3 regions of the Priestia sp. Y58 genome follow, and region 3 is predicted to be linked to each of the others. Evidence: riboswitches for the same ligand, from Rfam matches in the RefSeq annotation. Region 3 holds a riboswitch; each other region holds the start of a gene.
The links. Region 3 has a riboswitch for cyclic di-AMP ahead of MMB68_RS00750 (potassium channel family protein). Riboswitches for the same ligand answer to the same signal wherever they lie in the genome.
Positions count from the first base shown of each region.

Region 1 (7,033 bases), 130 kb from region 3:
AGTACTCCTCCGAGTCCAACTCCTCCCGCTCGAATCCGTTCAGCAAGCGTTCCTTGAGGAGAAAACTCAACTTTCAGCTTCTCTTCTGTCATCAGCGTTCCAGCTACTGGGTTCGATCCAATGTGAGAAGCGATCAGTTTTTGAATTCTTCCTTGGCTTACCAATTTTCCCGCACCAATATGGGGAAAGCCTGAATCATTACAAATCAATGTAAAATTTGATTTTCCGCTTTCGATAAGGCCGTCAATAAGAGAAGGCGGACTGCCTACTCCTCCAAACCCTCCTATCATCAGCGTAGCAGCATGATCCACGTATTCAATCGCTTGTTCCACAGTTGTAATCTTTTGAAATGAGTTTTCGACCTTTGTCACTTATTTCACCTCATTTCCCTGTTTTTCATTTTGCACTTCATGTAATGTTTTCGAAAGCAGATCGACCGCTTCATCAAGTTGACGATGAGTAATCGTAAACGGTGGCGCAATAATAATACCGTCTCCTTCGACTCCGTCTGTTCCTGCTTGCGAAGGATAAAGGAGAAGACCATTTTTTTGGGCTTTACTTATTACGCGTGCCGTCATATTTTCCGAGGATGAAAAAGGCTCCTTCGTTTTTGGATTTTGCACAAGCTCAAGACCAACTAATAAGCCTTTGCCACGTATATCACCAATGATAGGGTAAAGAAGTTGAAGCTTCTTCAATTTCCCTACTAAGTAGTCTCCTTTCACCGCTGCTTCTTGAACAAGATCATGCTTTTCAATATAGGTTAAAACAGCTATCCCTACAGCTGATGACAACGGATTAGCGCTTAGCGTATGTCCGCTCATAATTAATTTGGATCCGTTCATAATAGGTTCAATCGTTTTGCTGCTAGCCAACGTAACGGCTATTGGTGTATATCCTGCTCCCACTCCTTTTCCAAGCGTCATGATGTCTGGTTTAACTCCCCAGTGCTCATACGCAAACATCACGCCTGTACGCCCAACTCCCGTCATGACTTCATCCGCAATCCATAACACATCATATTTATCGCAAATTTCTCTTATCACTTCATAATAGCCGGGAGGAGGTGTAAGGGCTGCTCCGGCTGCTCCTACAATGGGCTCTGTAATAAAAGCAGCAATATGTTCAGGGCCGGTTCGTTTGATAACTGTTTCCAATTCGTGTGCACAAGCAAGATTACAGGATGGATAGGTTTGCTGAAACGGACATCGATAGCAATAAGGAGGTGAAACCGAAGGATAATCTTCAAGCAAAGACGAGAAGCGTTTTCGTCTTCCAACGTGCCCTGACATAGACAGAGCTCCTATGGTAATACCGTGATAGCTCATCCAGCGTGACAAAACCTTCGTTTTGGTTGGCTTTCCTTGCTCTTGAAAATGCTGAATTGCCGTTTTCATAGCCGTTTCAGTCGCTTCTGTCCCGCTGTTAACAAAAAAACTCCACTGGAAATGATTGCTGCTTAATTCACATAGTTTCTTAGCTAAGGCTTCTGTTGGATCACTTGTAAACTGCGACCGATATACAAACGCAACTTTCTGTGCCTGATCGGTCATCGCATCAATAATTTCTTTTACGCCGTGTCCGATACTTGCTGTAACTGCCCCTGACGAAGCATCTATGTACCTTTTTCCATCTTGGTCGTACAAATAAATTCCTTTTCCATATGAAATAACTGGGTAGTCATCGTCGAGCAGCGGCTTTATCACATGGGTCTTATTCATTTCCGCACTCTCCTTTCAAACACATACTCTTATTAAACTGTATGCTGAAAAGAAGAGTTTCTTGCCAATAAAAAAAGCCCTAGCATATAGCTAGAGCTTTTGCGCTTATTAAGCCGATTGCGTTACAGATTTATCCATACGCTTTGCTTCTGACTCAGCCACAATAACGGCACACGCAGCGTCTCCCGTAATATTTACAGATGTACGAAGCATATCAAGCAAGCGATCAATTCCGATAATCAATCCGATACCTGCTACAGGCAGGCCAACCGAACTCAGTACCATTGCTAGCATAATGAGACCAACTCCCGGCACACCTGCTGTACCAATACTAGCAAGCACCGCTGTCAATACAACCGTCACAAGAGCCCCCAGCGATAGGTCAACGCCGTATACTTGTGCAATAAAAATAGTCGCTACACCTTGCATAATTGCCGTTCCATCCATGTTAATGGTAGCACCTAACGGCTGAACAAAACTGCTGATGGACTCCGGGACACGAAGATTTTTCTGTGCCACATTCATTGAAATCGGAAGCGTTGCATTACTGCTTGATGTACTGAAGCCAACTGTCATCGCAGGAGCAAAACCTTTAAAAAATTCAATTGGGTTGCGTCTGGCCATAAGAGCGACAGTTCCACCATACGTTACGATTGAATGGATGAACAGCGCGAGCACGACTACAATCATGTATAGACCCATCGCTTTAATTGCCTCCCAGCCTTGACTTCCAACCGCTGTTGCAAGAAGACCAAATGTTCCGTAAGGAGCAAACTTCATCACTAGATTTACAAGGTACATCATTAATTCATTGCCTTGCTCTAGTAAATTGTAAAGCCCTTTTGTTTTACTTCCAAGCATCGTAATACCAAAGCCGATAAAGATAGAGAAAACGATAAGTTGAAGCATATTCCCTTCAGCCATCGCTTGAATTGGATTGACTGGAATCATATTTAAGAATGTCTCTCCAACCGGCGGTGCTTTTTCGGCTTCAAAAGAAGCGTTTTTTGTATCAAAAGATCCAAACGTACCCGGTTTAATTGCATAAGCTAAAATTAAACCGATAATAATCGCAACGGTTGTTGTAACTAGGAAGTAGGAAACTGTTTTAGCCCCGATTCTTCCTAGTTTTTTAGGATCTCCTAAACCTGCTACACCTAAAGTGATCGAGAAAAACACAATTGGTACAACAAGCATTTTAATTAAGCTTAAGAAAATTTGGCCAAGCGGTGTAAACAAGTACTTGTCCAGCGGAGCAAAAGCACTTGGAGCAAAAGCATTAATCAACACTCCTACAACAGCACCAGCAATTAGCGCGATAATAATCTTTGTCGATAGCTTCATAGATTTACCTCCCGTAAATAAATTATATTAGAATGATTCTAACTACCATACTTATTTTACCATGCATTGAGAACGATAACACTCAAAATATACAATATATTAAAAATTTTCAGATTAATAGTTTAGGAATATTTTAGCTATACAAAAAACCATGAGAATATCATGGTTTCATAGACCTGTTATTCCCTCACTGAATGCTTACGGAGTTAGCTGTCGGATTCGGGTACGTGAGTTACTCCACTTGATTCATTCAAGATTCACCCCAAGTACATTACGCACAAATATGGGTCCCCCGTTCTCTTATAAAACAAAAGAGATTAAGCAAATAATTTTCTTTAATGTTTTTGCATGATAATAATTGTTACTTTAATTAAAATTCATTTTATATGATCCTGTCAAGTTTTTATTCAAAAATAATGCAGGATTTTATCATAAAAAGTTGAGAATTGTTGTATTTTAAAATATTCACATCATATTCTAATAAAACACAAACACTTATTTAACAAGACTTACAATCTAATAGATAAAAAATTAACTCAAAAAATAGTTTGTGAAGTGAACTTTCTTCTCATTAAATCCCATTCATAAATTTGCATAATTATTCTAACGTACGCGTACTTTGCTGCTTCCATAAATATTTTATTCATCAAAAAAACAACTCTTTCCAACTGTTGATTTTATCCTTATTGTACTGCTTGATATAAACTCCCTAAAATTTCACTGACTTTATTGATAGAAAGAAATGGACATTATCAATTCGCCTTATTCTATTTAATTCTGCTCACGATAGACGTACGGATTCCGTAATACTTTTTAAAAAAAGAGCGGGTAATTATCATATAAAACTATCGGAGTTTGAGCGGTACAAGTTCTTTGCTTTTTACTTATTCGCTCTCATTATTTAACACATATAAAAAAAGAGGCCGTGACGGCCTCTTTTTCTTATACAGTGACAGGTTCAGAACTTGCTTTGCGATTCTTTAATTTTTCAACAATGTCACGCGCTACCCACACACCGCACGCACTTGCCTGCGCGAGTCCTCGCGTAATACCAGCTCCGTCTCCTCCCACGTATAAACCGGAGATTTCTGTTTCAAACTTATCGTTTAGCTTTGGACGAGCTGAATAAAATTTCGCTTCCACACCGTAAAACAGCGTATGTTCAGAAGCTAAACCAGGCGTTACATGATCCAGTGCTTCTGTCATTTCAATTAAGCTTTTCATCGTATTGTAAGGAAGCACTAAGCCCAAGTCACCAGGGACAGCTTCTTTTAACGTTGGTTCTAAAAAGCCTTCTTTAATTCGAGTCGCTGTTGAACGACGGCCCTTTAAAATATCCCCATACTTTTGAACAACTAAGCCCCCGTTTGACAGCATATTAGCTAACCTTGATACTTCGTGCGCATATTCGTTTGGCTGATCAAATGGATCCGAAAATTTATGAGAAACAAGCAGCGCAAAGTTCGTATTTTGACTTCCAAGCTTCGGATCTTTGTATGCGTGTCCATTTGCTAACATAATACCTGAATGATTCTCTACTACCACATGTCCTGAAGGATTGCTGCAGAACGTTCTGACTCTTGTACCTACAGACGTATTGTAAATGAATTTCCCTTCGTACAAGTGCTTGTTGATTTCTTCCATAACAACGTTGGATGTTTCTACTCGAACGCCGATGTCCACTTGGTTGTTAATCATTTTTAAACGGCGTTTTTTTAGTAAGTCGCTCATCCACTTCGAGCCGTCTCGACCTGGTGAAACAACCACTTTATCAGCCGTAATTCTTTCACCGTTTTTCAATTCAATACCGCGCACGATATGCTGACCATCTTCTTTTTCTGTTATTAAATCGGCTACTTCCGTTTTATACTGCATATCAATTTTTTCTTTTAAGTATTCATAAATGCTTTTTAAAATTTCTAAATTTTGCTCTGTTCCTAAATGACGCACCTGGGCACGCAATAGCTTTAAACCTGCTGCGTATCCGCGTTTTTCAATTTCACGAACTTTATCAGTTAACGGATCCGTAATCGTATCGGTTGCTCCGTGTTTTAAATTAATTTCATCCACATATTTAATTAAATCTACCACCTGTGATTCAGACAGATAATCCGTCATCCAGCCTCCAAATTCACTTGTGATATTAAATTTCCCGTCTGAATATGCGCCGGCTCCACCGAAACCATTTGTGATAGAACAAGCAGGCAAACAGCCAGCAAACTCTTTTTTGCCAACCGCAGGCGGACATTTTTCAATTTTTTTCTGAAGAATCGGACAATTACGTCGATAGATATCGTGTCCTTTATCGATTAATAAAATAGTTGCTTCCGGTAATTTTAACGTTAACTCATAGCAAGTAAAAATCCCAGCGGGTCCTGCCCCTACCACAATAACATCATAATTTGAGTTCATTGTACATTCTCCCATCATCTTTTTTCTTTGGGTAAAAGATAAAAGTCATTGACCGAATTTTCTTTTTTATTATCATTCGGTTATTTTCTAGCCATTTGATAATATATCAAAAACAAAACCTTTAGTCAACAATATACACGAACATTAAAATAAAAAAATAAAAAAACATTCGTTTTTATTCCAGTCAAATAAAAACCAGTGAACGAATAGCAAGCGCTATGAAATGTTCACTGGTTCTTTAATATACGGAAGAGCAATTTCTACTTTTGTTCCTACTCCTACTTTACTCGCAAATGAAATATGCCCTTGATGCTGTTCGATTATTCGGTAGCTAATCATTAAGCCTAGCCCCGTTCCTGTTTGTTTAGTAGAATAAAACGGTTCACCTAGCCGGGCTAAAGATTGCTCATCAATTCCACAGCCTTCATCCTCGATAATGACCATGCCGTATTCATTTCTTTTCTCAACGGTGACTTTAACTGTACCTTTGCTCATTGACTCAAGCGCATTTTGAATTAAATTAATAAAAACTTGTTTAAGCGCATTTTCTTCACAAAAGATTGTAATCTCATCACTAATTTCATTAATAATACGACAGTTTTTATAATTGGCGTGTGTATCTAATAGTAATGTCACGTGACGGATGATTTGATTGAGACTTTTTGGGTGGTATGAATTTTCAATTTTAGGCTTGGCCAGCGTTAAAAATTCTTGAATAATGGATTCGACGCGATTCAATTCTTCAAGCATAATATCATTATATTCTTCGTTATACTGTTTTGATGCTTTTAACAGCTGAATAAACCCTTTAATCGCCGTCATTGGATTACGGATTTCATGTGCTACTCCTGCTGCTAACTTGCTCACCATTGTAAGCTTTTCAGATTTGCTTGCCATTTCATCATATTTTTTTCGATCCGTTACGTCGCGAATAATATACTGAATGGCATCCTGTCCTTCAAACTTAATTTTGGTTGCCGAAGATTCAATGATGACGACTCCTTTTTTAGTCAATAGTTTCACATCAACACGCGGCCTCACGGACATTCCATTCATCAGCTGAACCATTCGTTCTTTTACGATTTCTAAATGTTCGGGATGAATAAAATGAAGCCAAGGACGCCCGATATACTCTTCTTTTTTCTCGCCGCCAAGAAGTTTAACACCAGCGGGATTCAAATATTGAATTCTGCCTTCTCTTGTTACAATAAATGCATCTTGGCTTTGCTGGACAAACTGCTTATATTGCTTCATTTTCCGAATGACTTCCTCTTGCTTTTGAATACTTGAGGAAAACTCTTTCCACTGAACAACTAAGAGCGGAATATCCCCTTCCGTGCGCTGAATATGGATGTGCATCGGAAACTGCTGATCTACTTTTTTCTTAAGTAAAACAACTTCTTCCTCTTGCTTTCTTAACGCTTCCACTTCATGCTTTTCAATAAAAAAGCGATTTGGCTCTTCAAATACATTACAGGAAAGAAGTCGTTCCTCCGTCGTTTTAAAAAGGTGGCAGCACGCTTCATTTAAAATTTGGATATCTCCATCCATATTCA
Region 1 is NZ_JAKWFL010000001.1:252,349-259,381, forward strand. Features, by position in the region: gene MMB68_RS01430 (CoA transferase subunit A) at 1-371, opposite strand, end outside; gene MMB68_RS01435 (aspartate aminotransferase family protein) at 372-1,721, opposite strand; gene MMB68_RS01440 (dicarboxylate/amino acid:cation symporter) at 1,830-3,065, opposite strand; cyclic di-AMP (ydaO/yuaA leader) riboswitch at 3,245-3,399, opposite strand; gene MMB68_RS01445 (NAD(P)/FAD-dependent oxidoreductase) at 4,008-5,477, opposite strand; gene MMB68_RS01450 (ATP-binding protein) at 5,694-7,033, opposite strand, start outside.
Region 1: it holds a riboswitch for cyclic di-AMP, as region 3 does, so the genes downstream of both, MMB68_RS01440 (dicarboxylate/amino acid:cation symporter) here and MMB68_RS00750 (potassium channel family protein) in region 3, are expected to answer to the same signal.

Region 2 (7,033 bases), 190 kb from region 3:
AAAAACTGATTAGCTGCATCTCCTAAGCTGTGCATCGTTTCAGCAAACATCGCTACATTCCCTGTTAAGGCGAAAGCAATTCCTTTAATAATGGAAATAATGGTATTCACTATAGCGGCCATCATGGCCGATTTATTTCCTTTTCGCAACAATTTAATTAATTCACTCATGTAATCCCTCCGTTTGCACCTTTGATGAGATTCGATTACGGTTAGTGTATGTGAATTTAAAAATTAAAAACCTCCAACATACAAGTTGGAGGTTTTTAGTCATGTTTCATTATTTTTTAAAACGGTACGGTACAGTTGTAACAATTACATTTTTGCGGTAAAGCAAATGTGCTTTTAACAGCAGACTGGACTGATTGTGAAGAATATTTTGCCAACTTTTTTTCGTAATGAATTGCGGAATAACGACCGTAATGGCCATGTTATTTTCTCGCGCTTTTTCCTCAGCCATATCGATGAATCGAAACAGCGGCCGCACTAAGCTGCGGTATTGAGAATGAAACGTAACAATACGAATATCAGGCTGCCACTTCTCCCACTTCTCTTCCATTTTCTTTTCGCTTTCTCGATCAAAGGCCACATGCACTGCAATAACGGTATCACCAATCGTTCGTGCATAATTTAATGAATTTTCTACTACCTTTGTCATTCCTGCTACAGGAACAATGACTACACTTCCTTCAAGCTTTCCAATCTTTTCTCCTTGCTTAATGCGAAGCTGCTCTCCTACCGCTTCATAATGCGTATGAATGCGATGAAAAATATAAACGATAACCGGTAAGAAAATGAGCACGGACCATACTTGTGAAAACTTCGTTGTAAACAAAATAATTAGCACCGTTAAGGTTATGAGGGCCCCAATTAAGTTAATAGTTAGCTTCCCTTGCCAGCCGGCCGGCTTTTCTCTAAGCCATTTGACAATCATGCCTGTTTGAGAAAGCGTAAATGGAATAAACACCCCGACTGCATAAAGAGGAATTAATTGTTCAGTCGCTCCTTTAAAAGATACAATTAAGACAATAGAAGCAATTCCAAGGGTCACAATTCCATTCGAATAGCCTAATCGATCGCCACGAATTTGAAACATTCTCGGCATGTATTTATCAGACGATAGGTTGACAGCAAGCAAAGGGAAAGCAGAAAAGCCCGTATTCGCCGCTAGCACTAGAATTAGAGCTGTTGTGCCTTGAATAAAATAATAAAATCCATTTCGTCCAAACACACTTGATGCAATTTGTGATACAACCGTTTCATCTGCTTTTGGAGAAATGCCAAGCCAATAAGCTAAAAACGTGATGCCAGAAAATAAAACGGCTAAAATACCGCCCATCAGCATTAATGTATGAACAGCATTTTTTGCACCTGGCTCTTTAAAGTTAGGCACTGCATTTGAAATGGCTTCTACACCTGTCAATGCCGAACACCCTGATGAAAAAGCTTTTAATAATAAAAACAAACTAATACCTGGCACTACTGTACCGAGAGAGGGATGAAGCTCAGGTGAAACTTGACCTGTCGCTATTTTAAACAAGCCTACCGCTATTAACAAAATAAGAGCAATAACAAATAAATAAACCGGATAAGCTAATACAGAAGCGGATTCTGTTACACCACGTAAATTTAAGACGGTAATAAAAATCACTAGCAAACACGCAATTACTACATTGTAATGATGCAGCGTTGGAAAAGCCGAAGTTAAAGCATCGGTTCCTGCTGAAACACTCACAGCAACTGTTAAAATATAATCTACCAACAGTGATCCCCCAGCGATAAGCCCGGGATTTTCTCCTAAATTGGTTTTGGAAACAATATAAGCTCCTCCGCCTTGCGGATACGCATAAATAATTTGACGGTATGAAAGAATTAAAGCCGTCAGTAGCACCAATACCCCAATCGCAATTGGAATTGAATACCAATAGGCAAGGACGCCTACTGTTGCAAGTACAATCAAAATTTGTTCTGTTCCATAAGCCACTGAAGATAAGGCATCTGATGATAAAATAGCCAGTGCTTTAAGCTTACTAAGCTTTTGATCGCCTAACTCTTTTGTTTTAAGCGGCTTTCCAATCAATAATCTTTTGAGAACTGAATAGTTCACGTAATTTCCCTCCGATGATTGCCTAGCTACTATTTACTGTTCATTGCTAAGCTCCGTTACAAGTTCACGAATAAGTGATATTATTCCTAAAAAATACTTTTTTATGTTAAAAAAGCGCACAAAAAAAACACTAAGGGTTCTCAGCGTTTTTACACAGCTTAAACCTCCTCTCCAAAACGCTTATGGGGTTAGCTGTCGGATTCGGGCTATGAGAGTAGCCCTACCTTTAAAAAAGGATTCACCCCAAGTGACAATGCACAAATTTGGGTCCCCCACTCCTGACGAATTAAGCGATAACAGGTCAATATAATTTTCGGTTAAAGAGTATGATTGATAACATGTTTCTTTCATAACTATCCTTTGTTCTTAGATAATATACTCCCGTACAAATGGTTTGTAAAGCATTATTTTACGTAAATTATAAAATAGTGCTTAAGACGCTTTTAATGGGAAAACAAAAGGCCTTCTGCCTGCTTACAGAAGACCTTCTTGCTTTAACTTTTTGCTTTTAAAACGGCTGCTAGCTTGTTTTTCGTTTGAGGACCATAAATGCCATCTACATCATAAGGAAGATACATAAGCTGAAAACGTCTGACTGCATCTTTCGTTTGAACTCCATATATTCCGTCTACTGACCCTACTTTAAAATTAACCGCGTTTAATGCTCTTTGAAGCTGTTTCACAGCTTCTCCAGAATCGCCTTGTTTTAAAATTCCATTGGGAAGTGGATATTGTTCAGAAGGTGGTGTTGGAGATGGTGTTGATGAAGTTCCTGAAGGAATAACAATTGTTTTTCCAACCTGTAGTGTTAAAGGATCAGAAAGCCCTGTATTCGCTTCTTGAAGCGCCTGTACTGTTATGTTGTACTTCTGTGCAATACTGTAAAGCGTATCTCCTTGCTTGATCGTATACGTTTTTGTACCCGGTTCAGAAGGTGAAGGATTTGGTGTTGGAGATGGGGATGGATTTGGAACTGCACGACGCGGTAAATTTAAATATACGGCAATTCCTTTTGCATACGATTCACCCATGCTTTTTAAAAAAGCTTCATTTTGAAGAAGTGCTGCATCTGTACTGTTATCAATAAAAGCTATTTCAGTGAGTACTGCGGGCATATTTGTTAAGCGAAGCACCGCATAATTGGCTGATTTTCGACCGCGATTCGGATGATTATACGACAGCAGCGCTGGCTGTACTTGGCCGTGTACAATCGATTGAAACGTTTTACTGGCATTGCTAGCGCTTCTATAAACATAATCTTCGTACCCTGTTCCTCCACCGGCATTTACGTGAATAGACATAAATGCGTCTGCGCCCCACGAATTAGCTTGAGAAGCGCGCTGAGATAACGATAAAAAAACATCTGTGGTACGAGTGGTTTTAATCGTAAAATCACTGTACGTGCTATTTAAATAGCTTATTAAATATTGTTGAATTTTCAAAACTAGGTTTTTTTCATACAATCCATTCGCTCCAACTGCTCCTACGTCTGCCCCACCATGTCCTGCATCGAGATAAATTTTTTTCATATTACTTGTCCCTCCTTATTGCTAACATATGCATGAGGGAAAAAAGTGCTACAGTTACTAGCCTACTTAGTGAAAAATCACTAAAAAAGGAGATTGTGCCATAACGAAACCACTCCAATCTAAAAACGAACAAATGGGACAAGTGCTCTAGTAGGGATTGCTTGTGACACCGCTGTTGATTTCCGTGCAAGACTTCGCTTTCCGCGGGCGGCTGGTGAGCCTCCTCGTCGCTTACGCTCCTGCGGGGTCTCACCTATTCCGCTTTTCCCGCAGGAGTCTTCGCCTGCCCTCCAATCAACAGGTAGAAGCAACTAAATAGATGAAATCTACGTTCACGTTACCAATAAAAAAATCCGCACGATTCATCGTGCGGATCTTCTTCGACCTAACACTTTTGATCTTTATAACGTTAGGACCTATTTAAAAAGCAGAACGCCTATAACAATGAGAATAATCCAAATTGGAATGCTTATTAATATGCCTATTACTAAACCTTTGAAAAAATTTCCTTCTTGCATTTTCATTCCATTCCTCTCCAACAGTATTTTCTAATAACACTACGCCTGGCTGAAAATTCTCTGAAGTTATACTGAAGTGCAGAGTGAACGCATAAACAATCTCTCTATCTGTTATACACTACTTTTACATATAGATTCAATGAGACAAAAAGCTTATCCTTTTTAATTTATATAACCAAATTCTTTCCTGTATCTAACAAAACAATAAAAAGCCTCCCGTAAATTGTACGACAGGCAGCTATACTTGTTTTATGAACAGCTTAGTTCGATATTTAATATACGCATGCAGAATGTTATTCATTTTGAAAAACAAAAAAGTCCAAGAGAACGTATAAACGATCTCTCGGACTTTTAGGAATTAATATTGGCTCATGTATTGGTCACGTTCCCAAGGATGAACTTGTGTACGGAACATATCCCATTCGATTTCTTTCGCTTCAACGAAGTGCTCTGCTAAGTGTTCACCTAATGCAGAAACCATAACTTCGTTTGATTGGAAGCTATCTAAAGCTTGAGCTAATGTTGCAGGTAAATCTACGATACCTTCTTCAATACGCTCTTCTTTTGTCATTACATAGATATTACGATCGATAGGTTTTGGAGCTTCAAGGTTGTTCTTGATTCCATCTAAACCAGCTTTTAATAGAACAGCCATTGCTAAATATGGGTTAGCAGCTGGGTCTACGCTACGTACTTCAACACGAGTTCCTACGCCGCGAGAAGCTGGGATACGGATTAATGGGCTACGGTTGCGAGCAGACCAAGCAACATAACAAGGAGCCTCATATCCAGGCACTAGACGCTTATAAGAGTTTACAGTAGGATTTGTTACTGCTGTAAAGCTGTGTGCGTGCTTGATGATACCTGCGATAAATTGACGAGCCGTATCACTTAGCTCTAGATTACCGTTTTCATCATAAAATGCGTTTTGACCATCTTTAAATAATGAAACGTTACAGTGCATACCTGAACCATTCACACCAAATAATGGTTTTGGCATAAATGTAGCATGTAAGCCATGTTTACGTGCAATTGTTTTTACAACAAGTTTGAACGTTTGGATATCATCACAAGCTTTTAATGCAGCAGCATATTTGAAGTCAATCTCGTGTTGTCCAGGAGCTACCTCATGGTGAGATGCTTCAATTTCAAAGCCCATTTCTTCAAGCTCTAATACGATGTCACGACGGCAGTTTTCACCAAGGTCAGTTGGTGCTAAGTCGAAGTAGCCACCTTTATCATTTAATTCTAATGTAGGTTCGCCTTTTTCGTCTAATTTGAATAAGAAGAACTCTGGCTCAGGTCCAAGGTTAAAATCAGTAAATCCTAACTCTTCCATCTCTTTTAACACACGTTTTAAGTTATTACGTGGATCGCCATCAAACGGAGTTCTATCTGCATTGTAGATGTCACAAATAAAACGTGCTACTTTACCTTTTTCAGATGTCCAAGGGAAAATAACAAACGTATCAATATCTGGGAATAGGTACATATCTGATTCTTCAATACGTACAAATCCTTCAATAGAAGAACCGTCAAACATCATCTTGTTGTCTAACGCTTTTTCTAATTGACTTACTGGAATTTCAACGTTTTTAATTGTTCCTAAAATGTCAGTGAACTGAAGACGAATATACTTTACATTCTCTTCTTGAACTTTGCGGAAAATATCTTCTTTTGTGTACTTTGCCATCGTGTGATCCTCCCCTAAATCTCTATATAATATTTATAATCTATACCCCTCATATACGAACGGCATAAATATTGATAACTTTATTAATGAAAGAACCTGGACATATCTCCTTGATTTAAAGTTGCTCGATTAAAACGGCCTGCTTGCATAAGTTCTGCACGAAGCATTTTTCGCAATTCATCGTCCGTTAATTCTGGCTTTGCTGTTGCTGCCACAACTTTTTCTTCTTGCTTATGCCCTTTTTGCTCCTTTTGAAGATGAAACAGCTGTTTTACACCTGCTAAGTTTACACCTTGTTCAATAAGATCACGGATTTCAAGCAGCTTATCAACATCGTTAAATGAGAATAATCGTCGATTTCCCTCTGTTCTTACTGGTGCAACCAATTCATGTTCTTCATAGTAGCGAATTTGGCGAGCCGACAACTCAGTTAACTGCATCACAATTCCAATTGGGAAAAGTGGCGTATTTCTTCGAATGTTGTCACTCATTTCAGTTCCTCCTTTGGATTAACTATTTACATTGTATGCTATGTTAGTTCACCTGTCAACCGAATGTTAGTAATTCTAACATAAATTTTTCTGAACATTTCTTCTATACAAATAAATAGCACTTCGTTTATTTTTGTAAGCCTATCTTTTCTTTCTTAGCGGGGAGAAAAATAGTCTTTCTATCTTATATTTTATAAAAGTTCTTTCGTCAGCATTTGATCTACTGCCATACATATTGCTACTTTTACGTGAGCATACGTTAACCCGCCCTGCACGTAAGCGACATATGGAGGCCTGATAGGCCCATCTGCCGTCAGCTCGAGGCTTGCTCCTTGTATAAACGTTCCAGCTGCCATAATTACATCATCTTCGTACCCTGGCATATAAGCAGGATAGGCCGTTACGTGTGAATTAATTGGTGAAGCGAATTGAATAGCCTGACAAAAAGAAATCATTTTATCGCGGTCATCGAACTGCACGGATTGAATTAAATCCGTTCGTTCACTGTTCCACTTCGGTTCACTTTGCATCCCTAGCTCTTCGAACATAGCGGATGAGAAAACCGCTCCTTTTAAGGCTTGACCGACTACGTGCGGCGCCAAGAAAAACCCTTGATACATTTCTTGCAAGCTATACAGCGTCGCTCCAGCTTCTGCACCGATTCCAGGAGTTGTCATTCGGTATGAACAAGCTTCC
Region 2 is NZ_JAKWFL010000001.1:309,868-316,900, forward strand. Features, by position in the region: gene MMB68_RS01715 (cation diffusion facilitator family transporter) at 1-170, opposite strand, end outside; gene MMB68_RS01720 (APC family permease) at 280-2,106, opposite strand; cyclic di-AMP (ydaO/yuaA leader) riboswitch at 2,269-2,409, opposite strand; gene MMB68_RS01725 (N-acetylmuramoyl-L-alanine amidase) at 2,601-3,635, opposite strand; gene MMB68_RS01730 (hypothetical protein) at 3,755-3,946, opposite strand; gene glnA (type I glutamate--ammonia ligase) at 4,512-5,846, opposite strand; gene MMB68_RS01740 (MerR family transcriptional regulator) at 5,930-6,337, opposite strand; gene MMB68_RS01745 (methionine gamma-lyase family protein) at 6,529-7,033, opposite strand, start outside.
Region 2: it holds a riboswitch for cyclic di-AMP, as region 3 does, so the genes downstream of both, MMB68_RS01720 (APC family permease) here and MMB68_RS00750 (potassium channel family protein) in region 3, are expected to answer to the same signal.

Region 3 (7,033 bases):
ATGAAGTGTTAAATATTCGTTCTAGTGATGTAACCAACCAGCTAACAAATCAGTTTAAATTAGAAGAATATTTCCGTAAACAAATTACGTCTGATGAACTAACTGCTTACTATAAACGTATTGAAAACGATCTAACGCGCGTATCTTTTACACAGCTGGATTTTTCCACTTTACATGATGCCGACGCCGCTGCGGCTGAACTGCAAAAAGGAACATCTCTTCAAGACGTTCAAAAAAAATATGCTGATGTCCAGACAATCAGCAAAATAGAGAATGCTGATAATCTAAAGCTTTCAAGTCTATCTCCCTCTTTTATAGATGTTTTAAAAAAACAGCACATCGGAGAGAGTAGTGAGCCCATTAAAATGGGTAAAGTCTATTATATTCTTATTTTAAAACAAAAAGATAAAAAAACGGAATCAGAAGTCAAAGAAGAAATGATGAAAGAACTTGTTTTGAATCATATCAACCGGTATATCCAGGATGAACTGCCAAGGTTCCACGTGACTTTCAACCTTAGGTAGTTCCCTTTTATATAGATTGATTGTTTTCAAAAAACAAGCAGGTAAAAGAGCTTTCTATTAATAGAGAGCTCTTTTACATTTTTAAGTAGACAGAAATGTCGTCACCTGATAAAATGAAGTTGTAAAACTTTCATTATTCGGAAAATTTATACCCTCCAGCTTTGGAGGGTTATTTTTTATGCTGTTGGACGAATAAAAGAGCTTGGGACAAAAGTAGTTTAGTGGAAAGAAGATCCGAACGATGAATCGTTCGGATCTTTTCGTTAGTATGGTGAACGTATGTTTAATCTATTTATTTGTTTCTGGCTGTTGATTGGAGGGCAAGGCGAAGACTGACACGGAAATCAACAGCGGTGTCAAAAGTGATTCATACGAGCTTATTGATTCCATTGATCCCATTGTTCGCTTTTCGATTGGATTGCTTTCGTTACGTTTCAATCACTTTTCATCTTTTAAATGGCTCAGTAATCCAGGAGACATCTCCACGTGAGAAAGGGCGATGTGTGAAATCGTTTTAGCATAAGGTGTAATTTCGTTAATAAATTGTTCGAGTACGTGCAGGTGGGGAAGCTGAAGCTTTGTAATAAAGCAGGCTTGCCCGGCGATGCGTTCACAGAATAAAGCGTAGGGATACTGAGAAATAAATCGTTTAAAACGCTCGTGCTCGCCGTTTTTCATAGTTACTTCAATAAAACACGATACAGGCAGGTGCATCTTTTCATAATCAATATCAATCGTATATCCTTTTATAACGCCAAAGCTTTCTAGCTGCCTTACTCGCTCTGCCACCGAAGGGGGAGACAGGTTAATTTGTTTTCCTAGCTCTCGTAAGGAAAGGCGGCTGTTTTGCTGCAGCGCCTGTAAAATCGATAAATCAATTTCATCAATTTTCAATTGAAAACCTTCTTTCTCATTAACGTTTCATTTGATTAGTAATAGTAGCTAAGATGTTTTATATGTAATCTAAAATTTCCGTTTTTCTTACTATAATAATTAAAAAGGAGTGAGTAAAAAATGGCAAGAGTTTTGTTAGCAAACGAAGAGGGAACAAATTTTGAAAAAGCACTGAATTTAATTCCGCATGTAAAAAGATTGTATGATGAGCTTTACGACACGCTTTGGAACAGCGATATAGTAGGAAAAGAGACTAAGGAAAAAATTAGGCTTTATCTAGCAGGTGTTAACGGCTGTGAGACGTGTATGAGCATGTCATATGTAGGGGATGAGACGCTTAATCAAAAAGTGTTAAGAGAAAAAGAGCTGGAAGAAAAAGATCGGCTGCTGTTTCGATTTATTGATGTATACCGGGTGCGTCCAAGGGAGTTGACCGATGCTGATATGGATCAATTAAAGAAATTTTACAGTGATACGCAGCTGTTAGAGCTTTTGGCTGTTATTAATTTATTTGATCAATTTCACAAAATGATTGTCAGTTTAGATTTATATGATTTTTGCAGCTTGCAGCGCAAGTGAGGTCTTCGCTAAAAATATCTTGACAGACAAAATTCACAGGAGTAAGATAGCTTTCGTGAAGTGAAACGTATCATGAATCGAATCGATTATTCTAAAAAATAGATCATAGACATTTGAATAAAAATCGCTTAATCCATTACGGAGCGGAGGACCCATTATTTACGCACATATTGTGCTCCGGGGTGAATCCTTAAAAAGGTAGGGTTACTCTTAAAACCCGAACCCGACAGCTAACTTCGCAAGCGTTTTGAGGGGGAAGAGTGTGGAAAAACACAGGAGCCTTCCTGTGTTTTTTTGCGCTTTTTTTAAGAAAAAGATGTAATTTTTTAGAAAAAGTATAAGCTAAGAGAACACACAGCAGTTGAAGAAAGGAATAAATACACTATGAAAAAACAGTTTGCTGTATTGGGATTAGGTCGTTTTGGAGGCAGTTTGGTTGAAGAGTTTGCTAATCTGGATGTGGATGTGCTCGCTATTGACCGCAATCAGGAGGTAGTAAATAAATTTAGCAACTCAGCTACATATGTTGTCCAAGCAAACGCGATTGATGAAGCTAGCTTAAAGGGGCTAGGTATCCGCAATGTTGATCATGCGCTTATTTCGTTTGGAGATGATATCGAAGCAAGTGTGCTCGCAACGATGCTTTTAAAAGATATGGGCGTTAAGCAAGTATGGGTAAAAGCAGTGAATATGTATCATCAAAAAGTGCTCGAAAAAATAGGAGCGGACAAAGTTATTCATCCAGAGCGCGATATTGCTAAGCGTATTGCTCATCACGTGGTGTCAGAAAAAATCATCGATTACATTGAATTGTCAAAGGATTATAGTATTGTCGAAATTGTCGCTTCTAAGAAACTTCATAATAAAACGCTGTTTGATTTAAACATTCGTGCCAAGTACGGCTGCAACATTATCGGCTTTCAGCGAAAAGACGGGGAAATGGTGATTTCGCCTACCGCGCATGAAATAATTGAACAAGGAGATATGCTGATTGTTATCGGACATAATCGCGATTTGAACCGTTTTGAAGAAGAAGGAGTTTAACTGATGAAAAAACAAATCATTAAACTCACCCCTCCGCAGCTGCTTGTCTCCATTTTTGGCGGAGGAATTATTATTGGTGCTCTTCTATTGATGATGCCTGTTTCTACTACTGAGCCAATCCGGTGGGTAGACGCCCTTTTTACATCTACTTCCGCTATGACAGTGACCGGCTTAGCCGTCGTAGATACAGGTACGCGTTTTACCGTCATCGGTCAAACAATCATTATGCTGTTAATTCAAATAGGCGGTCTTGGCATTATGTCATTTGCCGTGTTGATTTTTATGATGCTAGGTAAAAAAATTGGATTTAAAGAGCGTATGCTCGTTCAGCAGGCATTAAATCAAACGAGCGTCGGCGGAGTTGTCCTGCTAGTTAAAAGGCTGTTTATCTTTTCATTTTTAATTGAGTTTATTGCACTTATTTTTTTAGCGATACGCTGGGTTCCGGAATTCGGATGGTCTAAGGGGCTGTTCTTTAGCTTGTTTCATTCAATTTCAGCTTTTAATAACGCAGGGTTTGGACTACTGTCTGATAACTTAGTGCAGTATGTTGGAGATCCTATTATTAACATAACGATTTCTTTTTTGTTCATCATTGGCGGGTTAGGGTTTACCGTTCTTGCTGATATGTGGGTGAAAAAATCGTATAAAAAACTAACGCTGCATTCAAAAATTATGATTATCAGCACGTTTGCGATTAATGTGATTGCCATGCTTTTTATTTTTTTCTTAGAGTACAGCAATTCGCATACGCTCGGAAATTTATCATTAGGAGACAAAGTATGGGCTTCTTATTTTCAAGCGGTAACGACAAGAACCGCTGGATTTAATACAATTGATTTAGCTCACCTGCATGACGCAACGGTTTTTTTAATGGTCTTATTAATGTTTATTGGTGCAGGAAGTGCGTCAACAGGAGGCGGTATTAAACTAACAACGTTTGTGGTGATTGTTTTTTCTGTATGGGCATTTTTACGAAGCCGGGAAGATATTGTGCTGTTAAAGAGACGACTTCTTCCTCTTCACGTGTTTAAGGCACTAGCCATCACGATGATTTCGATTATGTTTGTGTTTGGGGCCATTTTTCTGTTAAATATTTCGGAAAATCTGCCGTTTGTAAAAATTATGTTTGAAGTTGTTTCTGCGTTTGGAACAGTAGGCTTATCGATGGGAGCGACTCCTGAACTTTCATACTTTGGCCGCGTGATTATTGTTTTTATCATGTTTTTAGGAAAAGTGGGGCCATTAACGCTTGCGTTTTCATTATCTAAGCAAAAGCGTGAAGCCGTTCGTTATCCAAACGAAGATATAATGCTAGGGTAGAAAAATCGCCTTCGATGAGGCGATTTTTTTATATTATTTATACGTTCAAGACATATAAGAGGTTACGCACAAAACAGTTGCGATGAATAAAAAGAAGGCAAAGACAAGAACAATGGGCAATTTGGAATGTCGGCGCATTAAAGGTCCCCCTTTTTTATAGTAAAAAATCTCTTACTATATATAACGAAAGAAACAAAAATATGATTCACTTTTTTTGGCGAAATTTGAAGGTTTTTCTCGTTGGAAAAATCCGCACCCCTGTCCTAAACATTTTGCCAAGCTGTTGCATACACTAAAAGTAGATAACAGGAAGTGAGGGATGGTACGTGGGAAAACAAAATTTTGCGTTAATCGTTGTGTTATTTGTTTTACTTGTTATTGTAGGTGCGTCTGGCTTTCGCTTTTAAACGTTAACTTTATTTACGCATGGCCCCCGTCAAAAAGGGCATACTAGGCGGAAGTAAAAACCAAAAATTTCTTCAATATTGCCGAACAATGAGTTCCTCTACTCATTCATCTAATCGGTATGTAGCCATGCGAAAGCATGGTTTTTTTTGTCGTAAGAGGATGAATGATGTTCATCCTCTTTAGAAATTAATAGTAGCAAGAACACCCTACGATTACTAATAGAATAAATAAAACAACGATAAATGAAAAACCAAAACCGCCTTTTGCGCCCATATGTGTAACCTCCTTTAATAAAAGTCTCTATATCCTATGTACTAATTGGGTTAAGTGATTGAGAAATTTGCCTATTTTTTAACGGTAACGATCTTTTGAGAAGAATGAAGAACACTTACTTTTTTCATTTTCGTAAAAATCCTTTATGATAAGAAGAAAAGGAGGGCAAACAGGTGGGAATACATGCACAATACGTCATGAATCAGCTAGAAGAGGGAAAGTGGAAAGAGATCAAACGCGAAATTCAACAAGAAATGAAGAAAAAACCTCAAGCATCTGATTTGTACTGTTACTTAGCGGTTTGTTTAGCAAAGCAAATCGAAGAATCAATTATCTTTGAAAAAATGGTATTAAATTTAGAAATGGACCGAGCTCTTCATCAGGCATTAACATTAAATCCATCTTCAAGCTTGGCGCACTTCGTTCGAGGAATAAAATACCGGGAAACTCCGCTTATGTTTGGAGGGAATTACGAAAAATCGCTGTCTTATTTGCATCGGGCGCAAGATCTTGGTTTTGAAGGGATTATGCTGCCGCTCGAACTCGCCAAAACCTATATTCAATTAAAAGAAATGGAAAAAGCGAAAGAACAAATCGCCTATGCCCGGGAAATCAATCCTACTCACGGAGATATTAAAAAAGTCGAAAACATGCTGCAAACAGGACGGTGAATCAAAAGTCCTGTTTTATTTTTGGTCTTGAGGAAATATATGCTGATTTTCATAAAGAATTGCTTTTTATATAACAATAAGAATATTTATAAAAATTTTAAGAAGTGCATGTAAGTCCAACGACTTCTTAACTGCTAGATTTTCTACATTATTAGAGCATTCAGTCTACATAATTCCAAAAATAGTAAGAAACTATCAGCCTATGGATAAATTGTTAGAAAATATAGATAATTGTAAAAGGATAGAGAGAAAAGTTAAACATGCGACTAACTAAAAAAGCAAAGGTCTGATTTACTTTGCTTTTTATTTATACATACATGTAAAAAATATCATAATAAACCAATTTATTCTTTGTGAAATCCATCGTTTTAGACGATGTGAAATAATTTATTTGAAGGAGGAGACCCAGATGAAGATTATGAAGATGTTGGTTATTGCATTATTTAGTTTAAGTTTAGTTGTCACACCAGCTGCTGCTGAAGTTCCGGGTGTCGACCATTCAATGAAACGAGGTGCTACACAAGGAATTGTAGCGGCATCTCACCCGCTGGCTGCTGAAGCGGGAAGGAAAGTTTTAGCTGAAGGCGGAAACGCTGTGGATGCGGCAGCTGCCATTCAGTTATCTCTAAACGTTGTGGAACCGATGATGTCAGGTATCGGCGGCGGCGGCTTTATGATGATTTATGAAAAAAAGAAAGATAAAATTACGATGTTAGACAGCCGTGAAATGGCACCAGCTGATGTCACGCCTAAGCTGTTTTTAGATTCAAAAGGAAAAGTTATCCCTTTCAGTAAGCGTCATATAACAGGAAAAGCAGTTGGAGTTCCTGGTACGCTAAAAGGAGTAGAAACAGCCCTTAAAGATTATGGAACAATGGACTTATCAGATGTTATTAAACCAGCTATTACTCAAGCAGAGCAAGGAATCAAAGTAAATTGGTCGATGGCTCAGTACATTGATGAAAATGTGGACAAGCTTGAAAGATACCAAACGGCCGGTAATGTATTCGTGCCGAATGGCAAGCCGTTAAAAGAAGGAGATAAGCTTGTTCAGCCGGATCTTGCTAAAACATTAAAGCTTATTCAAAAAGAAGGAGCAGACGCTCTTTATAAAGGAGAAATTGGAAAAGCGCTTGTTAAAGAAGTTCAAAAACGCGATGGAAGCATGACCATGGATGATTTGAAAAATTACGTTGTAAAAGAACGTGAGCCGGTCAAAACAACTTACCGAGGCTACGATGTGGTCAGTGCGGCTCCTCCTAGCTCCGGCGGATTAACCGTGCAGCAGATTTTAAAGCTAATGGAAGGTTATGATGT
Region 3 is NZ_JAKWFL010000001.1:118,459-125,491, reverse strand. Features, by position in the region: gene MMB68_RS00765 (peptidyl-prolyl cis-trans isomerase) at 1-524, shown strand, start outside; gene MMB68_RS00760 (Lrp/AsnC family transcriptional regulator) at 963-1,418, opposite strand; gene MMB68_RS00755 (carboxymuconolactone decarboxylase family protein) at 1,539-1,997, shown strand; cyclic di-AMP (ydaO/yuaA leader) riboswitch at 2,113-2,257, shown strand; gene MMB68_RS00750 (potassium channel family protein) at 2,382-3,041, shown strand; gene MMB68_RS00745 (TrkH family potassium uptake protein) at 3,045-4,364, shown strand; gene MMB68_RS00740 (YjcZ family sporulation protein) at 4,691-4,771, shown strand; gene MMB68_RS00735 (YjcZ family sporulation protein) at 4,959-5,045, opposite strand; gene MMB68_RS00730 (tetratricopeptide repeat protein) at 5,219-5,716, shown strand; gene ggt (gamma-glutamyltransferase) at 6,126-7,033, shown strand, end outside.